Regions from separate parts of the Streptomyces sp. NPDC093149 genome, predicted to be linked through region 2. Evidence: riboswitches for the same ligand, from Rfam matches in the RefSeq annotation. Region 2 holds a riboswitch; each other region holds the start of a gene.

Region 1 (5,425 bases), on a different contig from region 2:
GCCGTGCCGGACGAGCACGGCCCGGCGCACGCTGCAGCCGTCACGCCGGGGACGAGCGGTGAGTCGTGCGTATTCACCCATGCGCGCGACCGGCTGCTGCCGCTGCTCACGGCGCTGGGCCTGGTGGTCCTGGCCCTGGCGATGCCCGGGAGACGGCGCACGGAGGTGCGCGGACCGGCACGGCGGGGGCCGCCGTTCGCCGGCAGGGATCTACTGCTCCAGGTGTGCGTCGCGCGGACGTGACAGGTGTTCGCCGTTCCCGGCCGTCCGGCCGGACGGCCGGATTCCCCTGTCCCTTTCGCGCGCCACCGACGTGGCGCAATCCACCTGGAAAGAACGTGTGATGTCCGTTTCTTCGTCCACCACCACCCGTCGCCGCTCGCTCGCGGCCGCCGGCACCGTCGCCGCGCTCGCCCTGGCGCTGGCGGCCTGCGGCTCCTCCGAAAGCTCCAAGTCCGACAGCTCGTCCATGCCCGGCATGGACCACGGCTCCGCCACTGCCACCGCGTCGGCCGCTGCCGGCGGGACGTTCAACGCTGCGGACGTGGAGTTCGCGCAGCAGATGATCCCGCATCACCAGCAGGCCATCGAGATGGCGAAGCTGGCCGACGGCCGCGCCGCCGACCCCGAGATCAAGACACTGGCGGCAGCGATCGAGAAGGCCCAGGACCCCGAGATCAGCACCATGAAGGGCTGGCTGAAGTCCTGGGGCAAGCCGCTGCCCGCGGCCTCTGCCTCGATGGGTGACATGCCCGGCATGGACCATGGCTCGAACGGCTCGGGAATGCCCGGGATGATGTCCGACCAGGACATGAGCGGCCTCGAGGCAGCCAAGGGCAAGGACTTCGACAAGAAGTTCGCCCAGCTCATGATCGGCCATCACGAGGGCGCGGTCACCATGGCCGAGACCGAGCGGAAGAAGGGCGCCAACGCCGACGCGAAGAAGCTCGCCGATGCCGTCATCACCGCCCAGACGGCCGAGATCGAGAAGATGAACAAGATCATCGCCAGGCTCTGACCCCTGCCGGGGGTGCGGGCCTCGGCCTCACGCGGCCCGCACCCTCTTCCGTGCGTGTTCCTCGGAGCCATCCGACAGGCTCTGACTGTTCAGCCCGCTTCCGACGCCGCGAGCAGGTCGCCCACCTCCTCCGCGGTGGTGTCCTGGAGCTCCTCCCCGAGGACCAGCCAGCGGGTGATGCCGACCGATTCGAGGAACGGCAGGTCGTGGCTCGCGATCAGCAACGCACCCTCGTAGGACGCAAGTGCGCCGGTCAGCTGCCGCACGCTGGCGATGTCGAGGTTGTTGGTCGGCTCGTCCAGCATCAGCAGCTGCGGGGCCGGTGCGGCGAGCATCGCCGCGGCGAGCGCGGCACGGAAACGCTCTCCGCCGGAGAGGGTGCCCGCCGGCTGTTCCGCGCGCTTGCCCTGGAACAGGAAGCGTGCCAGCTGGGAGCGGATGTGGTTGTCGGTGACTCCGGGAGCCATCCGGGCCACGTTCGCCGCGACGCTGAGCTCGTCGTCCAGCACATCCAGCCGCTGCGGAAGGAATCGCAGTGGTACGTGCGTCCTGGCCTCGCCGGACAGCGGAGCGAGCTCGCCGGTGAGGGTGCGCATCAGTGTCGTCTTGCCGGCACCGTTGCGCCCGACGAGTGCGATCCGCTCGGGCCCGTGCACATGGAGGTCGCCCTGCTGCAGTCTGCCGAACCGGGGGCGCAGTTCGTGCAGGCTCAGCACGGTGCGGCCGGTGGGAACAGCGGTGCGGGGGAGGCTCACACGGATCTCGGCATCGTCACGGATCGCGTCCGCGGCTTCCTCATGGCGGTCGCGTGCCTCGCTGAGCCGATCCTCCTGGAGGCCGCGAAGCCTTCCCGCGGACTCCTGCGCGGACCGCTTCCGGCGGCCGGCGAGGATCTTCGGGAGCCCCCCGTCGGCCTCCGTCTTCCTGCCCTGACGCCGACGTCGTGCCAGCTTCACCTCGGTTTCCTCCAGCTCGCGCTTCTGGCGGCGGACATCCGCCTCCGCGGCGCGCAACATCCTTCCGGCGGCCTCCTGTTCGATGCTCAGGGCTTCCTGGTAGGCCGACCAGCCACCGCCGTACCAGTTCACGGAACCGGACCGGAGTTCGGCGATGCGGTCGACGCGCTCCAGCAGTTCGAGGTCGTGGCTGACCACGACCAGCACGCCGGAGCGCCAGTTGTCGACGGCCTCGTAGAGCCTGCGCCGGGCGAGCACATCGAGGTTGTTGGTCGGCTCGTCCAGCAGAAGGACGTCGGGACGTTCCAGCAGCAGTGCGGCCAGGCGCAGGAGAACGGTCTCGCCCCCGGACAACTGGGCCACGGTGCGGTCCAGTTCGATGCTGCCGAGTCCCAGGGAGCCCAGGGTCGCCACGGCCCGTTCCTCGACGTCCCAGTCGTCGCCGATCGTCTCGAAGTGCCTCTCGTCCACGTCCCCGGCTTCGATGGCGCGCAGCGCGTCGCGCCGCTCGGCGATGCCGAGGGCCGCGTCCACACGCAGCGTCGTGTCGAGGGTGATGTTCTGCGGCAGGTAGGCGAGGCTGCCGCCGACCGCCACCGATCCCTGGGAGGGGCGCAGCCGCCCGGCCAGCAGTCGCAGCAGGGTGGACTTGCCCGCGCCGTTGGTACCGACGAGTCCGGTACGGCCCCGGCCGATGCTGAGCGAGAGGCCGTCGAGGACGGTCGTGCCGTCCGGCCACTGGAAGGACAGAGCGGAGCAGGTGAGCGAAGCGCTGGGGGCAGTGGGTGTCGCCATGGTGATCCTCGCAGTCGCAAGCGTGGTGAAGGGGGGCTTCGTATGCGAGCACCACGCAGCGACCGTGCCGAGAAGGAGGGTGCGGCGGTCCGGAAGGTCGAAGGACTGCTGAGGCACCGAGGTCGCATCCACGCGGGGTCACGGGCAGGGGGAATCACTGCTACTGCGTGACGGGGGCGTACGGCACGAGCCGTACGGCGCGATGTTCGCGAACCTCAGATGCGCAACGTCCACCTCTATCGGAGACAACAGGGCCGCTTGGAACGATAACGAGCCGCAGGACGAAAGGCAAAGCCCCGAGGTGACGGGGCCGTTCCGGACGCGGTCGGTCCGCCGAGCGGTGCGCAGGGGCGAAGCCCCTGCGAGCAAGAAGTCAAATGTCACCGTATGACCGATTTGCAAAAAATTAATAACTTCGTCAATAAAGAGGCTTTCTCCACCTGCTGCACCATTTGGATGTCGAAAGAAATGTCCCTTTTGCGACTTCGTGGTGCGAGTCACGTTCAAGGGTTCGAGGGTCTCGGCGACCGGTGCGCTTCCCTTCTGCGCAAGGGAATTCAGCCGCACGGTGTGAGGTGGATTACTGCGAATTCCATTGATCGATCTTGCAAATGAAATGTGATCCAGAAATGAGGGCTTGTTCCTTTCGGCGTTTCTCGCCTACGGTCACCGTCAATCCGGACGGAACGCCAAATCCTGCCGCCGTCCGAGAATCCGACCCATCTCGTCTACGGCAGGAGCGGGGGACCCAGGTAAGCCGCCGGTCCGGTATCCGGAACGGCTCGGGGTGAAGTCGCATTCGCGTGCGGCCGGACATCTCCAGTCCGAACCCGACAGCTCACCTCGCAGGCGACGGAGAGGAATTCAGCATGTCCATAACGGGTAAGCACGATCGTCGCAAGTCCACTTCGCTGACCCGTGGCTTCATCGCCGCGGCCACCGGCGGAGTCGCCCTCGTACTTCCGCTGGTGGGTGTCGGCTTCGCCTCCGCCGCGCCGGCGCAGGCCGCCACCGCCTCCAAGGCCGTGACGTCGAAGACCGCCACCGCCAAGGAGGTCTCCGCGCAGAAGGCTGCGCCCGCAACGTATTCCGTGATCGCCGGCGACACCCTTGCCAAGATCGCGAAGGCGCATTCCCTCAGCGGTGGCTGGCAGAAGCTGTACGCGGACAATCGAGAGGTCGTCGGCGACAATCCCGGACTGATTGTCCCGGGCATGACGCTGACAATCGGGGCAGCCACCCCCGCCGCGACCACCGCGAAAACCGCCGCTGTATCGGCCGCGACCACGTCGGCGGCAAAGCCCGCGACGTACGCGAACAATCTGGACGGCTGGATCAGGGAGGCGCTGGCCGTCATGGCCCAGCACGGCATCCCCGGCAGCTACGACGGCATCCACCGCAACATCATGCGTGAGTCCTCCGGCAACCCGCTGGCCATCAACAACTGGGACTCGAACGCCGCCAAGGGAACGCCCTCCAAGGGCCTTCTGCAGATCATCGACCCGACGTTCCGTGCCTACCACGTGCCCGGCACGTCCATGGACAGCTACGACCCGGTCGCCAACATCACCGCAGCGTGCAACTACGCCGCCGACAGGTACGGCTCGATCGACAACGTCTTTGGGGCGTACTGACGCACAGCCGCACCGAAAGGCGGTTCAGGGCCGACGGGTGGCGAGAGGCCGGGACTTCTCCCGGCAACGGATCACCCACCGGTCAGGGACCGCCTTTCGGCGGTTCGTCGGCCGGAGCCGCACACGGCGACGACGTCACGTGGCAGGCTGGCAGGGGCCCGGAACGGTCACGTGGCGGGCGAGCCAGGACAGCAGGGGTGCCAATTCCTCCGCCGCCACGAGCACGGAGTCGACCAGCGCAGCCGTGTGCTGTGCGCAGTCCCCGCCGAGGGGGCGGGCAGCGGATACCGAGCGGTGCCGAAGGAGAGCGGCGCGCGGATGACCGGCGTCGTGACCACGCGGTACGCGCTTCATGACGTCACCGGTGATCTCGTACCCTCGCGCCTCCAGGGCCTCGACGGCGCGCACCAGCTCCGGTCCGCTCTCCCGCGCGGCAACTGCCGTACGGAACAACGGGATCTGCCCCGGATCCGGATAGTCCCAGCCACCGTTGATCCGGAGCCCGTCGAGATCGAAACGCAGGCCGATCCGGACATTGCGCGCGATCCGGATCTCCGCCGCTTGATGCTGCCACCACCACGGATCCTTGCGGAAACCCCAGACGGAGAAGTCCTCGTACGCCCGGTCCGCGTCCGCCACATCGTTCAGCAACGCGATCATGGGCTGCCGGACGAGGCGTTCCCGGTCCTTCCGGAGTTCCTCGCGCGCTTCCCGCGAAGGTGCGCCCTCCAACCGCAGAAGCAACTCGAATGCCTGCTCTGTCCAGCCGCTGAACGCTCCGCTCATGCGGAGGATCCTAGGGCGCGTCACTCCTGGGCGCTCTCCGTGGGCCGTTTCGAACTCCGGGGCGGCGGTCTGGGCACCGTGGCCGCTTCCCCCTCCCGAACGGACCGCACCACCGCGTCGTGCAGACGCCGGCTGTCGTCCTCCGAGCAGCACGGCACCGGACTGCCCGACATGGTGAACCAGTCGATCGCCCCTGTGTACTGCACAGTCACCTGGGCCATGTCATCGGCCCAGGT
Region 2 (5,425 bases):
GTGAATTCGTCGCGAGACCGTTGCCCGTCTGCCCGACGACGGTCGATGATGTGCGGAAGTGTTGGAATGTGGGGGAGTGATGATCGAGACTGGCGACAAGGGCCGGACCTGGCTGCTCACGGGGGCGAGCAGCAGCTACGCACTGCGCATCACCGAGCGGGACGAACTGATCCATCTCCACTGGGGGCCGCGGATCTCCCTTGCCGCGGCCGAGGCCCTGGCATCGGCGCCGGAACCACCGGCCAGGGGGTTCGAGTCCTGGCTCGACGGCCGTGAGGAGTACCCCGTGGAGGGCGGCCCGCGGTTCGTCCGCCCGGCTCTCTCGGTGCGCACCTCCGAGGTCCGTGGCACGGAGTGGGCCTTTGCCGATGCCGTGGTGGACGGGGACGAACTCCGCATCGGCTTCACCGACTCCGTGCACCGGCTCGCGCTCACGCTGCACTACCGGATGCGGAACGACTCCGATGTGATCGAGCGCTGGGCCACCGTCGCCCACGCCGGCCCCGACGGCCCGCCGCTGGAACTGCTGCGCGCCGATGCCGCCGCCTGGGCGCTGCCCGCCCGCGACGGCTGGCGGCTGAGCCGACTGCACGGCCGCTGGGCGGCGGAGTCCCGGCTCGCACGGGCGGAGCTGACGTACGGCGAAAGCGTCATCTCCAGCAGGCGTGGCCATACGGGCCACCAGTACCTGCCGTGGGTCGCACTCGATGCCGACGGGGCGGCGACCGAGGAGAGCGGGGAGGTGTACGGATGCGCGCTCGGCTGGTCCGGGTCGTGGCGGATCTCCGTGCAGCGGCTCCCCGACGGGCTCGTGCAGATCACCGGCGGTGCGGGCTACGACGACTCCGGGCTGCTGCTGCTCGGACCGGGGGAGTCCTACGTCACACCCGTCTTCGCCGGGCTGTGGAGCGCGGAGGGGTTCGGCGGGGCGAGCCGGGCCTGGCACGCCTGGCAGTTGGCCCATGTGATCCCGGACGCCGAGAGTCTGCGGCCGGTGCTCTACAACTCCTGGGAGGCGACCGGCTTCGACATCTCGCAGGAGCAGCAGCGCGCCCTCGCCGAGCGGGCCGCCGCGATGGGGGTCGAGCTGTTCGTCGTGGACGACGCGTGGTTCGGCCGGCGCACCAGTGACCGGGCGGGGCTCGGGGACTGGACGCCGAATCCGGACCGCTTCCCCGGCGGGCTGAAGCCGCTCGCCGACGAAGTGCACCGTCTCGGTATGCAGTTCGGCATCTGGGTCGAGCCGGAAATGGTCAATGCCGACAGCGATCTCTATCGTGCACACCCGGACTGGGTGCAGCACTTCCCCGGCCGGACCCGTACCGAGTTCCGTAATCAGCTGGTGCTCAATCTGGCCCGCACCGATGTGCGGGAACATCTCTACGGGCAATTGGACACGCTGCTCTCCAGTGCGCCCGTCGACTATGTGAAATGGGACTTCAACCGCTCCTTCACGGATGCGGGCTGGCCCGGCGAGGAGTATCCGCAGAAGCTCTGGATCGAGCATGTGCACGCCCTCTACGAGCTGATCGACCGACTCCGGGCCGCGCACCCCTCGGTCGCCTTCGAGTCCTGCTCGGGCGGCGGCGGCCGGATCGATCTGGGGATTCTGTCCCGTACGGACCAGGTATGGACCTCCGACAACACCGACCCGCTCGACCGCCTCGCCATCCAGGAGGGCTTCGGCCAGATCCATCCGGCCCGGGTGATGGCCGCCTGGGTCACCGACAGTCCGAACGTCCAGCTCAACGACCGGGTCAGCTCGTTGCGCTTCCGCTTCGTGAGCGCGATGGCCGGTGTGCTCGGGATCGGCGGGGACCTCACCGAATGGAGTGAGGGGGAACTCGCCGAGGCGCGGGACTGGGTGGGTCTCTACAAGGAGATCCGGTCGGTGGTGCAGCACGGCTCCCTGTACCGGCTGCGCGCCCCGCGGGGCGGACTCGGTGCGGTCCAGTACGTCCACGGGGAGGAGAGCGTGGTCCTGATGTGGCTGGAGGCGCAGAGGTACGGGGAGCGCCCCCCGGCCCTCAGGCTGCGCGGGCTCGACCCCGCGGCGACGTACACCTGCCTGGACACCGGGGCGGTGCACCACGGCTCGGTGCTGCTGCACCAGGGGCTGCACACCGGGCTTCGTGGGGATCTCGACGCGGGGGTCCTGAGGCTGCGGCGCGAGCGATGAACATGCCATGTCCGTAATGCGCAGATTTCGTACGAACTCGCACTGTTTGTCGGGTAGATGGCCGTCCTCTCGTGAGCGGGATCATATCCGTGACGGTGTGTGCCGACGGGGTGGTCGGGTATTCCGTGCGCGGCGCGGAAATTCAAGATCCTTGATCCACGGAGTGTGACCGGAATTCCGCGCCGAATTCACGGCGCGGATTCCGGTGCGGAACCGGTGGCTTGTTCTCGCCGTCCCGACTCGCTTACGGTCGCCGTCAATCCGGTCGGACCGCCTAATCCTGCCGCCGCCCGGAATTCGCACCCACTCATCGTGTGGCAGGAGCGGGGGAACCAGGTAGGCCGCCGATCGGAGAAATCCGGCCGGCTCGGGGTGAAGTCGCGCTCGGCGCGGCCGGGCATCTCCAGCCCGAACCCGACAGCTCACCTCGCAGGCGCCGGAGAGGAAACACCCCATGCCCATATCGGGTAAGCATCGTCGTACGAAGTCCAGCGTCATCGCCCGTGGTGTCGTCGCCGCAGGCGCCGGTGGCGCCGTCATCGCGCTGCCGCTGCTCGGCGCCACCGGTGCCCACGCCGCGGAACAGGCCGCCCCGGCCGCCGCCGCGCAGTCCGCCTCCGTTGCCGCGCACGCCGCCCCGGCCCGGCCGGTCGCGCAGCAGCAGCCCGCCACCACGACCTACTCCGTCGTCTCCGGCGACTACCTGTCGAAGATCGCCGCCGAGCACAAGATCGAGGGCGGCTGGCAGAAGCTGTACCAGGACAACCGTGAGGTCGTCGGTGACGACCCCGGCCTGATCTTCCCGGGCATGAAGCTGACGCTCGGCGGCAAGGCGTCGGCCGACGACGCGGCCACCGGCGCCGGTGCGGGATCGGCCCTCCCCTCGAAGGCCCCCTCGGTTCCCTCGTCGGTCGTGGAGAAGTCCGCCCCGGCCAAGTCCGCCCCGGCCAAGGAGTCCAAGACCTCCGCCCCGGCCGCCCAGCGCAGCAGCTCCGGCTACGTCCACCCGGTCCCCGGCAACCACACCACCGGTTACCGCGCCTCCGGCTCCAACTGGTCCAGCGGCAGCCACACCGGGATCGACTTCCCCGTCTTCACCGGTACCAGCGTGAAGGCCATCACCTCCGGCACGGTCGTCACCGCCGGCTGGGGTGGCGCGTACGGCAACCAGGTCGTCATCAAGCACGCCGACGGCCACTACTCGCAGTACGGTCACCTGTCCTCGATCTCCGTGTCGGCGGGCCAGTCCGTGAGCACCGGTCAGCAGGTCGGCCTCTCCGGCGCCACCGGCAACGCCACCGGACCGCACCTGCACTTCGAGGTCCGCACGGGCCCGGCGTACGGTTCGGACATCGACCCGATCGCCTTCCTGGCTTCGCACGGCATCTACGTCTGAGCCGAGCAGCCGGGCAGTTGAACAACCGGCGTCCTTCGTCCGGATCGGGCCGGATCGGCGTGCCGGGCACGCGAGACCGGCGTGATCCGGGCGAAAGGACCTGGGGGTGACCCGAGCCACACAGAAGGGGTGGTGCGCGGCGGCGCACCACCCCTTCTGCTCAGACCGACCGGCACATGGGAGGCGGCGTCGCGCGGCTGGGCACGCGCATTTGCGGCGTTGTCGTCGGTCGACAACTCCCCCATAGCCCGAAAGGCATGGGAGGGGCCCCCTCCGCGTTGCCTCCCTCCTCCGCCTTGCAGCCGCACGCACCCAGCCGCGCTTCTTCTTCCACCCCCCCATGTGTCGGTCGGTCTTATTCCCTCTTTACCGAAACCTGACCGGGTGGTCTATCTCACCACCCGTCAACCCCTTATTACGGTCGCGTAGGTCACATTCGGCGGTGCAGGATAAGCGTTTGTGGCAGACGATTCGAGAAATAATCAACGTGGCGTCATCAACCGACATGGTGTCATCGGGTCGTACGCGGCGATTGGCGACAGCTTCACCGAGGGGGTCGGCGACCCCGGCCCGGACGGAACCTTTGTCGGCTGGGCGGACCGGTTCGCGGTGCTTCTCGCGGACCAGCTCCCGGACCCCGGTACGGCGACGGACACCGAAGGCTCCGCGCACGGGAATTTCAGGTACGCCAATCTCGCCGTACGCGGACGACTCCTGGACCAGATCGTCGAGGAGCAGGTGCCGCGCGCCAAGGAGCTCGCACCCGACCTGGTCAGCTTCTGCGCGGGCGGCAACGACATCATCAGGCCCGGCACCGACCCCGACGACGTCGCCGAGCGCTTCGAGCGTGCGGTGGCGGAGCTGACCGGATCGGTCGGCACCGTCCTGGTCACCACCGGCTTCGACACCCGTGGCGTTCCCGTGCTGCGCCATCTGCGCGGCAAGATCGCCACCTACACCGCCCATGTGCGGTCCATCGCCGACCGTTACGACTGCCCGGTCCTCGACCTGTGGTCGCTGCGGTCCGTTCAGGACAGGCGCGCCTGGGACGACGACCGGCTCCATCTGTCGCCCGAGGGACACACCAGGGTCGCGCTGCGAGCCGCCCAGGTCCTCGGCCTCGACGTGCCGGCCGACCCCGACCAGGAATGGCCCCCGCAGGCACAGCGCGGCACGCTCGAAGTCCGGCGCGACGACATCCACTGGGCGCGCGAGTACCTGGTGCCGTGGATCGGCCGTCGGCTGCGGGGCGAGTCCTCCGGCGACCACGTCGAGGCGAAGCGGCCGGACCTCCTGCCGCTCTAGTGCTGCGACCGGAAAGGTTCACCGGCTCGCGACGCCCGGCACGGCACCTCGCCGCGTTGTCGCATCACCCGAGTACGTCCCGTACGAGGGCGATCCTCCCCCTTGCGACGCACCGCACCGGACGCCGCGAGCCTCCCGGCAAACCTTTCCGGCCACAGCACCAGCTGTATTGCCCTGTGACCGGAAGGTTTCACCGGCTCGCGGCACCCGGTACGCACGGGCGTACTGGTCGCACGTGCAGGCGTACTGCCCTGTCGGGCAGTGAGCCGCCCGTCAGGGGGCGTCCGCCACGCCACCTGTGGTTCCCTCGTTCGCCGGACGGTCCTGAGGTTCAGGACCGTCCGGCGAGGGACGACAACGGGGGTGCCGGTATCCGCTCCAGCACTCCGCCCGCGAAGACGTCGTACAGCGGCAGCGTCTCCAGATGCACATAGCCGATGTGGCAGTCGCAGACGGCGAGCGGACAGGCCCGCGGGCCGAGCGAGCGGCGATAGCTTCCGTCGTAGAGGTTGCCCAGCTCCGCCGGGACGAAATGGCAGCGGCGC
Region 3 (5,425 bases), on a different contig from region 2:
CGATCCGGGTCTCGTCCTGCGGGTCGGTGGACGCCTGGAGCTCGGCGAGGTAACCGGTCCGCTCCAGGACGGCCTCCAGGACCACGGCCGGGCCCGCGCCGGACTCGACGATCGTGCGCAGCTCCTCCATCAGGGTGTTGAACCGCTTGACGGCGTTGGCCGACCGCGCTGCCATGCCGTACGCCTCGTCGACCCGGCGCAGCGCCTGCGGGAAGGTGATCTTCTCGCGCAGGGACAGCGCGTCGATCATCGCCTCGGCGCGGTCACCGATGCCGCGCTTGGGCACATTGAGGATGCGGCGCAGCGGGACGGTGTCCTCGGGGTTGGCGAGAACCCGGAGGTAGGCCAGGACGTCCCGGACCTCCTTGCGCTCGTAGAAGCGCACGCCGCCGACGACCTTGTAGGGCAGGCCGACGCGGATGAAGATCTCTTCGAAGACCCGGGACTGCGCGTTCGTACGGTAGAAGATCGCGACGTCGCCGGCCTTGGCGTCGCCCGCGTCGGTCAGCCGGTCGATCTCGTCGGCAACGAACTGGGCCTCGTCGTGCTCGGTGTCGGCGACGTAGCCGGTGATCCGGGCGCCCGTGCCGGCGTTCGTCCAGAGGTTCTTGGGGCGGCGGCTCTCGTTGCGCTCGATGACCGCGTTGGCGGCGGACAGGATCGTCTGCGTGGAGCGGTAGTTCTGCTCCAGCAGGATCGTCGTCGCGTTCGGGTAGTCCTCCTCGAACTGGAGGATGTTGCGGATGGTCGCGCCGCGGAACGCGTAGATCGACTGGTCCGCGTCACCGACGACGCACAGCTCGGCGGGGGCGTCGCGCTCGCCGGCCGGGCCGACCAGTTCGCGTACGAGGGTGTACTGGGCGTGGTTGGTGTCCTGGTACTCGTCGACCAGGACGTGCCGGAAGCGGCGGCGGTAGTGCTCGGCGACGTCGGGGAACGCCTGCAGCAGGTGGACCGTCGTCATGATGATGTCGTCGAAGTCCAGCGCGTTGGCCTCGCGCAGCCGGGACTGGTACATCGCGTAGGCCTGGGCGAGGGTCTTCTCGAAACCGTCCGCGGCCTGGCCGGCGAAGGTCTCCTCGTCGATCAGTTCGTTCTTCAGGTTGGAGACCTTGGCCGTGAACGACTTCGGCGGGAAGCGCTTCGGGTCGAGGTCGAGATCGCGGCAGACCAGGGCCATCAGCCGCTTGGAGTCGGCGGCGTCGTAGATCGAGAACGACGAGGTGAAGCCGAGCTTCTTCGACTCGCGGCGCAGGATGCGTACGCACGCGCTGTGGAAGGTCATGACCCACATGGCGTTGGCGCGCGGTCCGACGAGCTGTTCGACGCGCTCCTTCATCTCGCCCGCGGCCTTGTTGGTGAAGGTGATCGCCAGGATCTGGCCGGGGTGCACCCCGCGCTCGGCGAGGAGGTGGGCGATCCGGTGGGTCAGCACCCGGGTCTTGCCGGAGCCCGCCCCGGCGACGATGAGCAGGGGGGAGCCGGCATGGACCACCGCGGCGCGCTGTTCGGTGTTCAGCCCGTCGAGGAGCGCCGCGGAGTCGACGACGGGGCGGTGCGCGCCGTCACGGTAGTACGCGTCCCTGGGCGGCGGGGGCCCGTCGAAGACGCCCTCGAAGAGGCCCTCCGGCACCGCTTCAGGTGCGGAGTCCTCGGGGGGCGGCGGGGGCTCTTCCTCCGAGTGCTGGAGGCCGGCCAGGAAGCTGTCGTCAAAGAGGCTGCTCATCGCTTGTCGAGTCTAAGGGCTGTCCCGTGATCCCCGGCGGGCGAACGACGACAGCTACGACGCCTCGCCGCGTCGCCGCAACGTCCGCATGCATCCAGTATGCGGACGTCCCTCCGCCTTGCGACGCACCGCATCCGGCGCCGCGTGCTGATCCACCAGGGACCGCGGGACAGCCCTCGGGTCGCCGCACCGACATGTGACTGCCGCTCGGCGCACCGCATCCGCCCGCCGGGCACGCAAAGAGAGCGGACATCCACGCCCCGTAAGGGATTCCGGGCCGCGGCCACGCTCGCCACCCCCGCCCCACAGAGGTCACGAAAACGTATCGGGCATATCGAACATCGACCTTCACAGCGGCACCACGGGTTGGCTACGGTGCTCGACCGGGTGGCCCGTACCCCCTGAGGCGAACCACGCCGAGCGGGCTCCCGCGCCGAATCCGGGCTGCCCTCACGGACGTCCGGAGCCGGGGACCCATACGCGTCACCGGGGTGAATCGGTCCTTATCCCCCACTCGGACCGTAGGGCAGCCTCCCGTTCCGCCCGAACCCGACAGCTGACCCGGCAGGCGGTCCACGGAAGGAGATGCCGTCTTGGCATCGCATCGCAAACCGCGTACCCGGGTGCGCACCACCACACCGGCCGTCGGTCTCACGACGGCCGCGCTGGCGTCCGTGACCCTGCTCTCCACGCAGAGCGCCACGGCGGCCCCCGCTCCGAAGCCCGGCATCGAGGACGTCCAGAAGAAGGTCGACGACCTCTACCGGGAGGCGGGCACCGCGACCCAGCGGTACAACCAGGCGAAGGAGGCCTCCGCCGCCCAGCGCGCCGAGGTGGACGCTCTCCTGGACGACGTGGCGAAGCGCGCCGACGAACTCAATGAGGCCCGCAGAACGCTCGGCGCCTACGCGGCCGCGCAGTACCGCACCGGGTCCCTCACGCCGAGCGCCACATTCTTCCTGGCCGACGACCCCCAGTCGTACTTCGACCAGAGCCAGCTGATGAACCGGATGACCGCTCAGCAGCAGAAGGCGGTCACGGACTTCCGCGCCCAGCAGGCGAAGGCCTCGAAGAAGCGCGCCGAAGCGGTGCGCAGCCTGGAGACGCTGACCACGACGCAGGCCACGCTGCGCACCAGCAAGCAGAACGTCCAGCAGAAGCTGGGCGAGGCGCGGACGATGCTGTCGAAGCTGACCGCCGAGGAGAAGGCGCGGCTCGCGGCGCTGGAGCGGAAGAAGGAGGCGGAGGCCGAGCGCAAGGCGGAGGAACTGGCGCGGCAGCAGGCCGCCGCCAAGGCGGAGGCGGACCGCAAGGCCGAGGAGGCCGCGAAGGCGGCGGGATCCGGCAGCGGTACGGGGGCGGGAGCCGGGACCGGCTCGGACAGCAGCGCCACCACCAAGGCGGAGAAGGTCCTCGCCTTCGCCAGGGCCCAGCTGGGCAAGCCGTACGTCTGGGGCGCGACGGGCCCGTCCTCGTACGACTGCTCCGGACTCACCCAGGCCGCGTGGAAGGCCGCGGGAGTCGACATCCCGCGCACCACCTGGGACCAGGTGAAGATCGGCACCAAGGTCGCCACGGCGGATCTGCGTCCGGGCGATCTCGTCTTCTTCTACGACGACATCAGCCACGTCGGCATCTACAAGGGCGACGGAATGATGATCCACGCGCCGAAGCCGGGCGCGAACGTACGCGAGGAGTCGATCTACTACATGCCGATCTACGGCAGCGTGCGGCCGGCCTAAGGGCTGGGCCGTGATCCGCGGTGGATCAGCGCGCGGCGTCGGATGCGGTGCATCGCAAGGCGGAGGGGCTTGCGCGTACTGGATGTATGTGGACGTTCCGACAACGCGGCGAGGTGCCATAGCTGTCGTCGTGCGCCCGCCGGGGATTACGGGTCAGCCCTTAGGCCCGCTCTTCGCTTGTAAGGCTGCTTCAGACCTGTCGGATTCTCAGCGTTCTGTCGTCGACTTGTCGTCTGCGACAGAACGCTGAGAATCGCTCCGTAGAGTGCACGACACGTGTCCCGGTTGCGGCTGCCGGCCACGCCGCCTGCTCTCGGGCCGCACCCGCCCCCATCCGGCAGGAATCCGTATCACCCGCCGCGGTGACAACCCGCCCTGCGGCACGGATCTCCGCATCGCCCCAGCGAACCGACTCCCCGGCAACAGCCCTCTGTTGTACTCGGTGCTGGTCCGGGCGGCAGGCTGCCGTGCAGATCGTCCGGCAGGGCGGTTTCGGGGTTCTCCACTCGTTGTAGCCGGTGCTGCTCCTACGATCCGGCCCGTGACGGACCCCGACTCCGAAAGCTGGACCAGGTGCGAGCGCGCACCGGCGCCAGCGATCGGGATGCCGTGGTCGGGGCCGGCTTGACCTTGACGCTGGGTCAACCCTCCATCCTTCCGGCAGGAGCTTCCTCACAGCCGACTGGAAAGCTCCGCGAAGGAGGCAGATGACCATGGTGACCCAATCGATCGCCGGTCCGGCGATTCGCGTGCGGGGTCTGGAGAAGTCGTACGGGAAGCTCGAAGTGCTGCGCGGCGTGGACTTCGACGTGACACAGGGCGACATCTTCGCCCTGCTCGGCTCCAACGGGGCGGGCAAGACCACGACCGTGAGGATCCTCGCCACGCTCCTGAAGGCCGACGCGGGGACAGCCGGCGTCCAAGACTTCGACGTCGCCACGCAACCGGCGAAGGTGCGGGAGTCCATCAGCCTCACCGGGCAGTTCGCGGCCGTCGACGAGATCCTCAGCGGTCGGGAGAACCTCGTACTCGTCGCCCGACTGCGCCACCTCAACGACCCGGGCACTGTCGCGGATGACCTGCTGAGGCGCTTCTCGCTGACCGAATCCGGCACGCGGCAGGTGTCCACGTATTCCGGCGGGATGCGCCGTCGGCTGGACATCGCGATGAGCCTCATCGGGAATCCGTCGGTGATCTTCCTGGACGAGCCGACGGCCGGGCTCGATCCCGAGGCGCGCATTGAGGTGTGGGATGCGGTCAAGGAGCTCGCCGGCCATGGAACGACGGTGCTGCTCACCACGCAGTATCTGGACGAGGCCGAGCAACTGGCCGACCGGATAGCAATCCTCCACCAGGGTCGGATCATCGTGAACGGCACCCTCGCCGAGCTCAAGCAACTCTTCCCGCCTGCCAAGGTCGAGTACGTCGAGAAGCAGCCGACCCTGGAGGAGATCTTCCTCGCGGTCATCGGCAACGGCGACAAGAGCGACACCACCGGCACGACAACTGGGGGACAAGGATGACCGCGTACTTCTTCAGTGACACTGCCGCGCTCACGGGGCGGACCCTGCGCCATGTCACACGCAGCATGGACACCATCATCACGACCGCCATCACGCCGGTCGCCATGATGCTGATGTTCGTCTACGTGTTCGGCGGCGCCATTGATACCGGGTCGGTTTCGTACGTGAACTACATGCTGCCCGGCATCCTGCTCATGACCATCGCGTCGGGCATCTCCTACACGGCATACCGGCTGTTCACCGATGTGAAGAGCGGGATCTTCGAGCGATTCCAGTCCATGCCGATCGCGCGGTCAGGTGTGCTGTGGGCGCATGTCGTCACCTCTCTGGTCGCCAACCTGATCGCGCTCGTGCTCGTCGTGGGCGTCGCTGTGCTCATGGGCTTCCGCTCGGGGGCAGGAGTGTCGGCATGGCTTGCGGTCGCAGGCATCCTG
Region 4 (5,425 bases), on a different contig from region 2:
GCATCGACCCCGAGGCCGCGCTGAGGGCCGCGGGCCGCGCCTACCGGGACGCCATCCGCGCGGTGGAGGGCAACGGATAACGTCGGGGGGTGAACCACAGCCCCGCCGACCGCCCCGCCGACCGCCCCGCCGATCTGCCCGCCGACGGCCCCGCCGGTGATTTCGGTGACCGTCCCGCCGACGGCCCGGCGGACCACCCCGGCTCCCGCCCTGCCGACGGCCCGGCCGGTGACCCCGGCGATCACCCCGCCGCCTGCCCCGCCGGTGCGCCCGAGCTCTTCACCTGGGAGTTCGCCACCGATCCGTATCCGGCCTACGCCTGGCTGCGCGAGCACAGCCCGGTGCACCGCACCGCGCTGCCCAGCGGCGTCGAGGCGTGGCTCGTGACCCGGTACGTGGACGCCCGGCAGGCGCTCGCCGACAGCCGGCTCTCCAAGAACCCGGCGCACCACGCCGAGCCGGCGCACGCCAAGGGGAAGACGGGCATCCCGGGCGAGCGCAAGGCGGAGCTGATGACGCATCTGCTGAACATCGACCCGCCCGACCACACCCGGCTGCGCCGCCTCGTCTCCAAGGCCTTCACCCCGCGCCGGGTCGCCGCGTTCGCGCCGCGCGTGCAGGAACTGACGGACCGCCTCATCGACCGCTTCATCGCGGAGGGGAAGGCGGACCTCATCCACGACTTCGCGTTCCCGCTCCCCATCTACGCGATCTGTGATCTGCTCGGCGTGCCGCGCGAGGACCAGGACGACTTCCGGGACTGGGCGGGCATGATGATCCGCCACGGCGGCGGCCCGCGCGGCGGGGTGGCCAGGTCGGTGAAGAAGATGCGCGGCTATCTCGCCGAGCTGATCCACCGCAAGCGGGAGAACCCGGGGGACGATCTGATCTCGGGGTTGATCAGGGCCAGCGACCACGGAGAGCACCTCACCGAGAACGAGGCCGCGGCCATGGCCTTCATCCTCCTCTTCGCCGGCTTCGAGACGACGGTCAATCTCATCGGCAACGGGGTGTACGCCCTGCTGCGCGACCCCGTGCAGCGCGAGCGGCTGCATCTCTCCCTCGATGCGGGGGAGAGCGATCTGCTGGAGACCGGCATCGAGGAACTGCTGCGGTACGACGGCCCGGTGGAGCTGGCGACCTGGCGGTTCGCCACCGAGCCGCTGACACTCGGCGGGCAGGACATCGCGGCCGGTGACCCCGTGCTCGTCGTGCTCGCCGCCGCCGACCGCGACCCGGAACGCTTCGAGAACCCCGACACGCTCGACCTTGCACGGCGTGACAATCAGCACCTCGGATACGGGCACGGCATCCACTACTGCCTGGGGGCACCACTCGCCCGGCTGGAGGGACAGACCGCGCTCGCCACGCTCCTGAGGCGCCTTCCGGACCTGCGGCTTGCGGTGGAACCTGCCGATTTGCGGTGGCGTGGCGGACTCATCATGCGCGGACTGCGCACGTTGCCGGTGGAGTTCGAGCCCGGGGTCCCCACGACAGAAGGTGACGCTCTGTCAACTCTGTGACTTTCACGTGATCTGTGCTGCATCGACTTGTGACACGCGTTCGAGTCCCGCTAGGTTCACCGTTCGACTCACCAGTCACTCGTCAGTCACACGGAAGGCAACCTCATGGGCTCCGCGAACGGCAGACACCGTCGCCCTCGTCAGGCACCCGCCATCGTCGTCGCCGCGGGCGTGACCGGCTCGGCCATCGCCATCCCGCTGCTCGGCGCGGCCGGCGCGCACGCGGCCGATGCCACGACCTGGGACCGGGTGGCCGAGTGCGAGAGCGGCGGCACGTGGAGCGCCGACCTCGGCAATGGCTCCTACGGCGGCCTGCAGTTCTCGCCGGAGACCTGGAAGGCGTACGGCGGCGAGTCGTACGCCCCGCGTGCCGACCTCGCCAGCCGCGCGCAGCAGATAGCCGTGGCCCAGAAGGTCCTGGCCGACAAGGGTCCGCAGGCGTGGCCCAGCTGTGCGGTCATCTCCGGTCTCGCGGCGGACGGGGCACTGCCGGGTGTCGATCCGGGGATCGCGCCCCCCGGTGAGCCGACGAACGGCGCGGAGCCGGCTGACGGCAAGTCGGCCACCCCCTCCCATGCCGCCGCGCCGTCGGACAAGGCCGGCGGCGCCTCGGGTGTCCAGGGCAAGTCGGCAGGCAAGTCGGCAGGCAAGTCGGCGGGCAAGTCGGCGGGCAAGAAGGGCCACTCCGCGAAGCCTTCGGCCACCGAGTCGGCCGCCCCGTCCTCGGGCCCGTCCGACGATGCATCCGATTCGCCCCGTACATCCGACTCGTCCAATGGTGTGAGCGGCAAGCACCGCGGCGCCCCGGCGCCCGAGGAGGGCCCGGACGCGAACGGTGGCGTCGACCGCGAGTCGGGTCGCCATGCCTCCCGTGGCGGCGGTGACGCCCGCGACGCGGGCGCGTCGGCTGTCGACGGCACGTACGCCGTCCGTTCCGGTGACAACCTCTGGGCGATTGCTGACGCACAGAAGGTTCCCGGCGGCTGGCCCGCCCTCTATGAGGCCAACAAGGGGACGGTCGGCTCCGATCCGGACCTCATCCTCCCTGGCCAGAGCCTCCGTCTCGATGTGAAGGCCGACTGAGGGCAGTCTGAAAATCGGCTAATAGAGCCTCAAAAACTGGGGTAGTTCAGGGGCCTATGTCCGCTTATGTGTAAGTGAGACATGGGTCTCTTTGCGTCAACTGGCGTGTCGCGCCTGGGGAGCCCTTCCGTATCGCCTCCGACCTGCGGAAACGATGGTTCCTCAGATGCAAGTAAGGGCTGATTGTCCGATGTGTCCGTCGTTGAATGTGGGGGTTGCCTGTGTTTACGGTCGGAACCGCTCGCACCGCGGGCCCCGTCGATCGTCACGCCGAATCCTGCCGTCGGTCGAAGGGAACAGACGCGTAAAGCGCCGTAGGCAGGAGCGGGGGACCCAGGTAGGCGCCGGCCCGATCGCCGAAAGGCGGATCAGGGACGGCTTGGGGTGAAGTCGCGTGCTAGGACGTGCGACCGGGCAACTCACTTGGCCCGAACCCGACAGCTCACCTCGTAGGCGTCGGTGAGGAGAAGTTCCATGCTGTTTTCCAGCAAGGGCAAGCACCGCCGCCCGTCCAAGGCCATCCGTGTCGCCACGCTCGCCGGTGTCGCCGGTACCGCCGTCGCCGTCCCGCTGATGGGTGCGACCGGTGCCTCCGCAGCCTCCGTCGCGACCTGGGACGCCGTCGCGCAGTGCGAGTCCGGTGGCAACTGGTCCATCAACACCGGCAACGGCTACTACGGCGGTCTGCAGTTCTCGCAGTCCAGCTGGGCCGCAGCCGGCGGTACGCAGTACGCCCCCCGTGCCGACCTGGCCACCAAGGCTCAGCAGATCGCCACCGCCGAGAAGCTCCTCGCCATGCAGGGCCCGGGTGCCTGGGGCTGCGCCGCCGCCGGCAACCTGCGCAACGACGGTGTGGACCCGGGCGTCGACACCGGCTCCTCCTCGAAGACCGGCTCCGGTGCCACGCAGCAGCAGAGCGCCCCGGCCGCGCCCAAGCAGCAGTCGCAGCCGGCCCAGCCGAAGAAGGCCGAGCGCACCGAGGCCCCCGCCACCAACCGCTCGGACCGTTCCGCCGCCCCGCAGGCCGAGTCGAAGAAGACCGTCACCACCCCGACCGGCGAGAAGGTCAAGAAGGGTGACGGCGAGTACAAGGTCGTCGCCGGCGACTCCCTGAGCCAGATCGCCGCCGACCACAAGGTCAAGGGTGGCTGGCAGCGCCTGTTCGAGCTGAACAAGGACATCGTCAAGGACGCCGACCTGATCTACCCGGGTCAGCAGCTGCACCTGACGAAGTAGTCCGGGACCTCTCCTCCCTGAGCACCCCGGCCCGGCGCGCATTCCCCCGTACGCGCCGGGCCGGGGTTTCCGTGTGGCCCCCTGCTTCTGCGGGGCGCGCCACCTGTGCGTGTTCGGCGGCTCCGTCCCGGCGGGGCGCGTCGTCCCCGTATCGCGTCCGTGCGGGCGGGCCCGTCTCGCGTCCGTATGGGCGGGGCCGGTCCGCGTGGGGCGGGTCCCGGGGGTGGCCCCTGCGGTGCGTGATCGTTCAACTTCTGTAGTTACTGGCCAGTAAAATTCTGGCTGTTTGCCCCGCAATACTCGCTCTTGGGTCCTTTTTCGTCCCAGGGGACGGGCGGTCGTCCGACTGAGCGGGCCGGGCCGGTTAGGCTCTTGTCGCAAGGCCAAAGTGACCCTGCACAACCAGTGTCATATCCCAGAAGGAGATGCCTCGTGCCGTCCATCGACGTCGTCGTAGCCCGGGAAATCCTCGACTCCCGGGGGAACCCCACGGTCGAGGTCGAGGTTGGCCTCGACGACGGCAGCACGGGCCGTGCTGCCGTGCCGTCCGGCGCCTCCACCGGTGCGTTCGAGGCCATCGAGCTTCGCGACGGTGACCCCAACCGCTACCAGGGCAAGGGCGTGGAGAAGGCCGTCCTCGCCGTGATCGAGCAGATCGGCCCGGAGCTCGTGGGTTACGACGCGACCGAGCAGCGGCTGATCGACCAGGCGATGTTCGACCTGGACGCCACGGAGAACAAGGGCTCGCTCGGCGCGAACGCCATCCTCGGCGTCTCGCTGGCCGTCGCCCACGCCGCCTCCGAGGCCTCGGACCTGCCGCTGTTCCGCTACCTCGGCGGCCCGAACGCGCACCTGCTGCCCGTTCCGATGATGAACATCCTCAACGGTGGGTCGCACGCCGACTCCAACGTGGACATCCAGGAGTTCATGATCGCCCCGATCGGCGCGGAGTCCTTCTCCGAGGCCCTGCGCTGGGGCGCCGAGGTCTACCACACGCTGAAGAAGGTCCTGAAGACCAAGGGTCTTTCGACCGGTCTCGGCGACGAGGGCGGCTTCGCGCCGAACCTGGAGTCGAACCGCGCCGCCCTGGACCTCATCGTCGAGGCCATCAAGGAAGCCGGCTACGTCCCGGGCAAGGACATCGCGCTCGCGCTCGACGTCGCCGCCTCGGAGTTCTACAAGGACGGCAAGTACGAGTTCGAGGGCAAGTCCCGCTCCGCCGCCGAGATGACCGAGTACTACGAGGAGCTCGTCTCCGCGTACCCGCTGGTCTCCATCGAGGACCCGCTGTACGAGGACGACTGGGCCGGCTGGAAGGTCATCACCGACAAGCTCGGCACCAAGGTGCAGATCGTCGGCGACGACCTGTTCGTCACCAACCCGGAGCGCCTGGCCCGCGGCATCGAGGAGGGCTCCGCCAACGCCCTGCTCGTCAAGGTCAACCAGATCGGCTCGCTGACCGAGACGCTGGACGCCGTCGAGCTGGCCCAGCGCAACGGCTTCAAGTGCATGATGTCCCACCGCTCCGGCGAGACCGAGGACGTCACCATCGCCGACCTCGCCGTCGCGGTGAACTGCGGCCA

Evidence for each region. Region 2 has a riboswitch for cyclic di-AMP ahead of ACIQCZ_RS33440 (peptidoglycan DD-metalloendopeptidase family protein). Riboswitches for the same ligand answer to the same signal wherever they lie in the genome.
Region 1: another riboswitch for cyclic di-AMP. It lies ahead of ACIQCZ_RS25000 (transglycosylase SLT domain-containing protein); the one in region 2 lies ahead of ACIQCZ_RS33440 (peptidoglycan DD-metalloendopeptidase family protein).
Region 3: another riboswitch for cyclic di-AMP. It lies ahead of ACIQCZ_RS03080 (NlpC/P60 family protein); the one in region 2 lies ahead of ACIQCZ_RS33440 (peptidoglycan DD-metalloendopeptidase family protein).
Region 4: another riboswitch for cyclic di-AMP. It lies ahead of ACIQCZ_RS19650 (transglycosylase family protein); the one in region 2 lies ahead of ACIQCZ_RS33440 (peptidoglycan DD-metalloendopeptidase family protein).

Annotation. Positions count from the first base shown of each region.
Region 1 is NZ_JBIVON010000008.1:334,950-340,374, reverse strand. Features, by position in the region: gene ACIQCZ_RS25015 (hypothetical protein) at 1-243, shown strand, start outside; gene ACIQCZ_RS25010 (DUF305 domain-containing protein) at 344-1,018, shown strand; gene ACIQCZ_RS25005 (ABC-F family ATP-binding cassette domain-containing protein) at 1,108-2,769, opposite strand; cyclic di-AMP (ydaO/yuaA leader) riboswitch at 3,475-3,634, shown strand; gene ACIQCZ_RS25000 (transglycosylase SLT domain-containing protein) at 3,639-4,403, shown strand; gene ACIQCZ_RS24995 (DUF2461 family protein) at 4,539-5,189, opposite strand; gene ACIQCZ_RS24990 (hypothetical protein) at 5,210-5,425, opposite strand, start outside.
Region 2 is NZ_JBIVON010000015.1:5,344-10,768, forward strand. Features, by position in the region: gene ACIQCZ_RS33435 (alpha-galactosidase) at 80-2,179, shown strand; cyclic di-AMP (ydaO/yuaA leader) riboswitch at 2,470-2,630, shown strand; gene ACIQCZ_RS33440 (peptidoglycan DD-metalloendopeptidase family protein) at 2,634-3,575, shown strand; gene ACIQCZ_RS33445 (SGNH/GDSL hydrolase family protein) at 4,035-4,880, shown strand; gene ACIQCZ_RS33450 (STM4011 family radical SAM protein) at 5,212-5,425, opposite strand, start outside.
Region 3 is NZ_JBIVON010000001.1:627,442-632,866, reverse strand. Features, by position in the region: gene pcrA (DNA helicase PcrA) at 1-1,726, opposite strand, end outside; cyclic di-AMP (ydaO/yuaA leader) riboswitch at 2,148-2,313, shown strand; gene ACIQCZ_RS03080 (NlpC/P60 family protein) at 2,320-3,468, shown strand; gene ACIQCZ_RS03075 (ABC transporter ATP-binding protein) at 4,182-4,991, shown strand; gene ACIQCZ_RS03070 (ABC transporter permease) at 4,988-5,425, shown strand, end outside.
Region 4 is NZ_JBIVON010000006.1:93,963-99,387, reverse strand. Features, by position in the region: gene ACIQCZ_RS19665 (nucleoside triphosphate pyrophosphohydrolase) at 1-80, shown strand, start outside; gene ACIQCZ_RS19660 (cytochrome P450) at 90-1,523, shown strand; gene ACIQCZ_RS19655 (transglycosylase family protein) at 1,629-2,606, shown strand; cyclic di-AMP (ydaO/yuaA leader) riboswitch at 2,907-3,077, shown strand; gene ACIQCZ_RS19650 (transglycosylase family protein) at 3,081-3,842, shown strand; gene eno (phosphopyruvate hydratase) at 4,275-5,425, shown strand, end outside.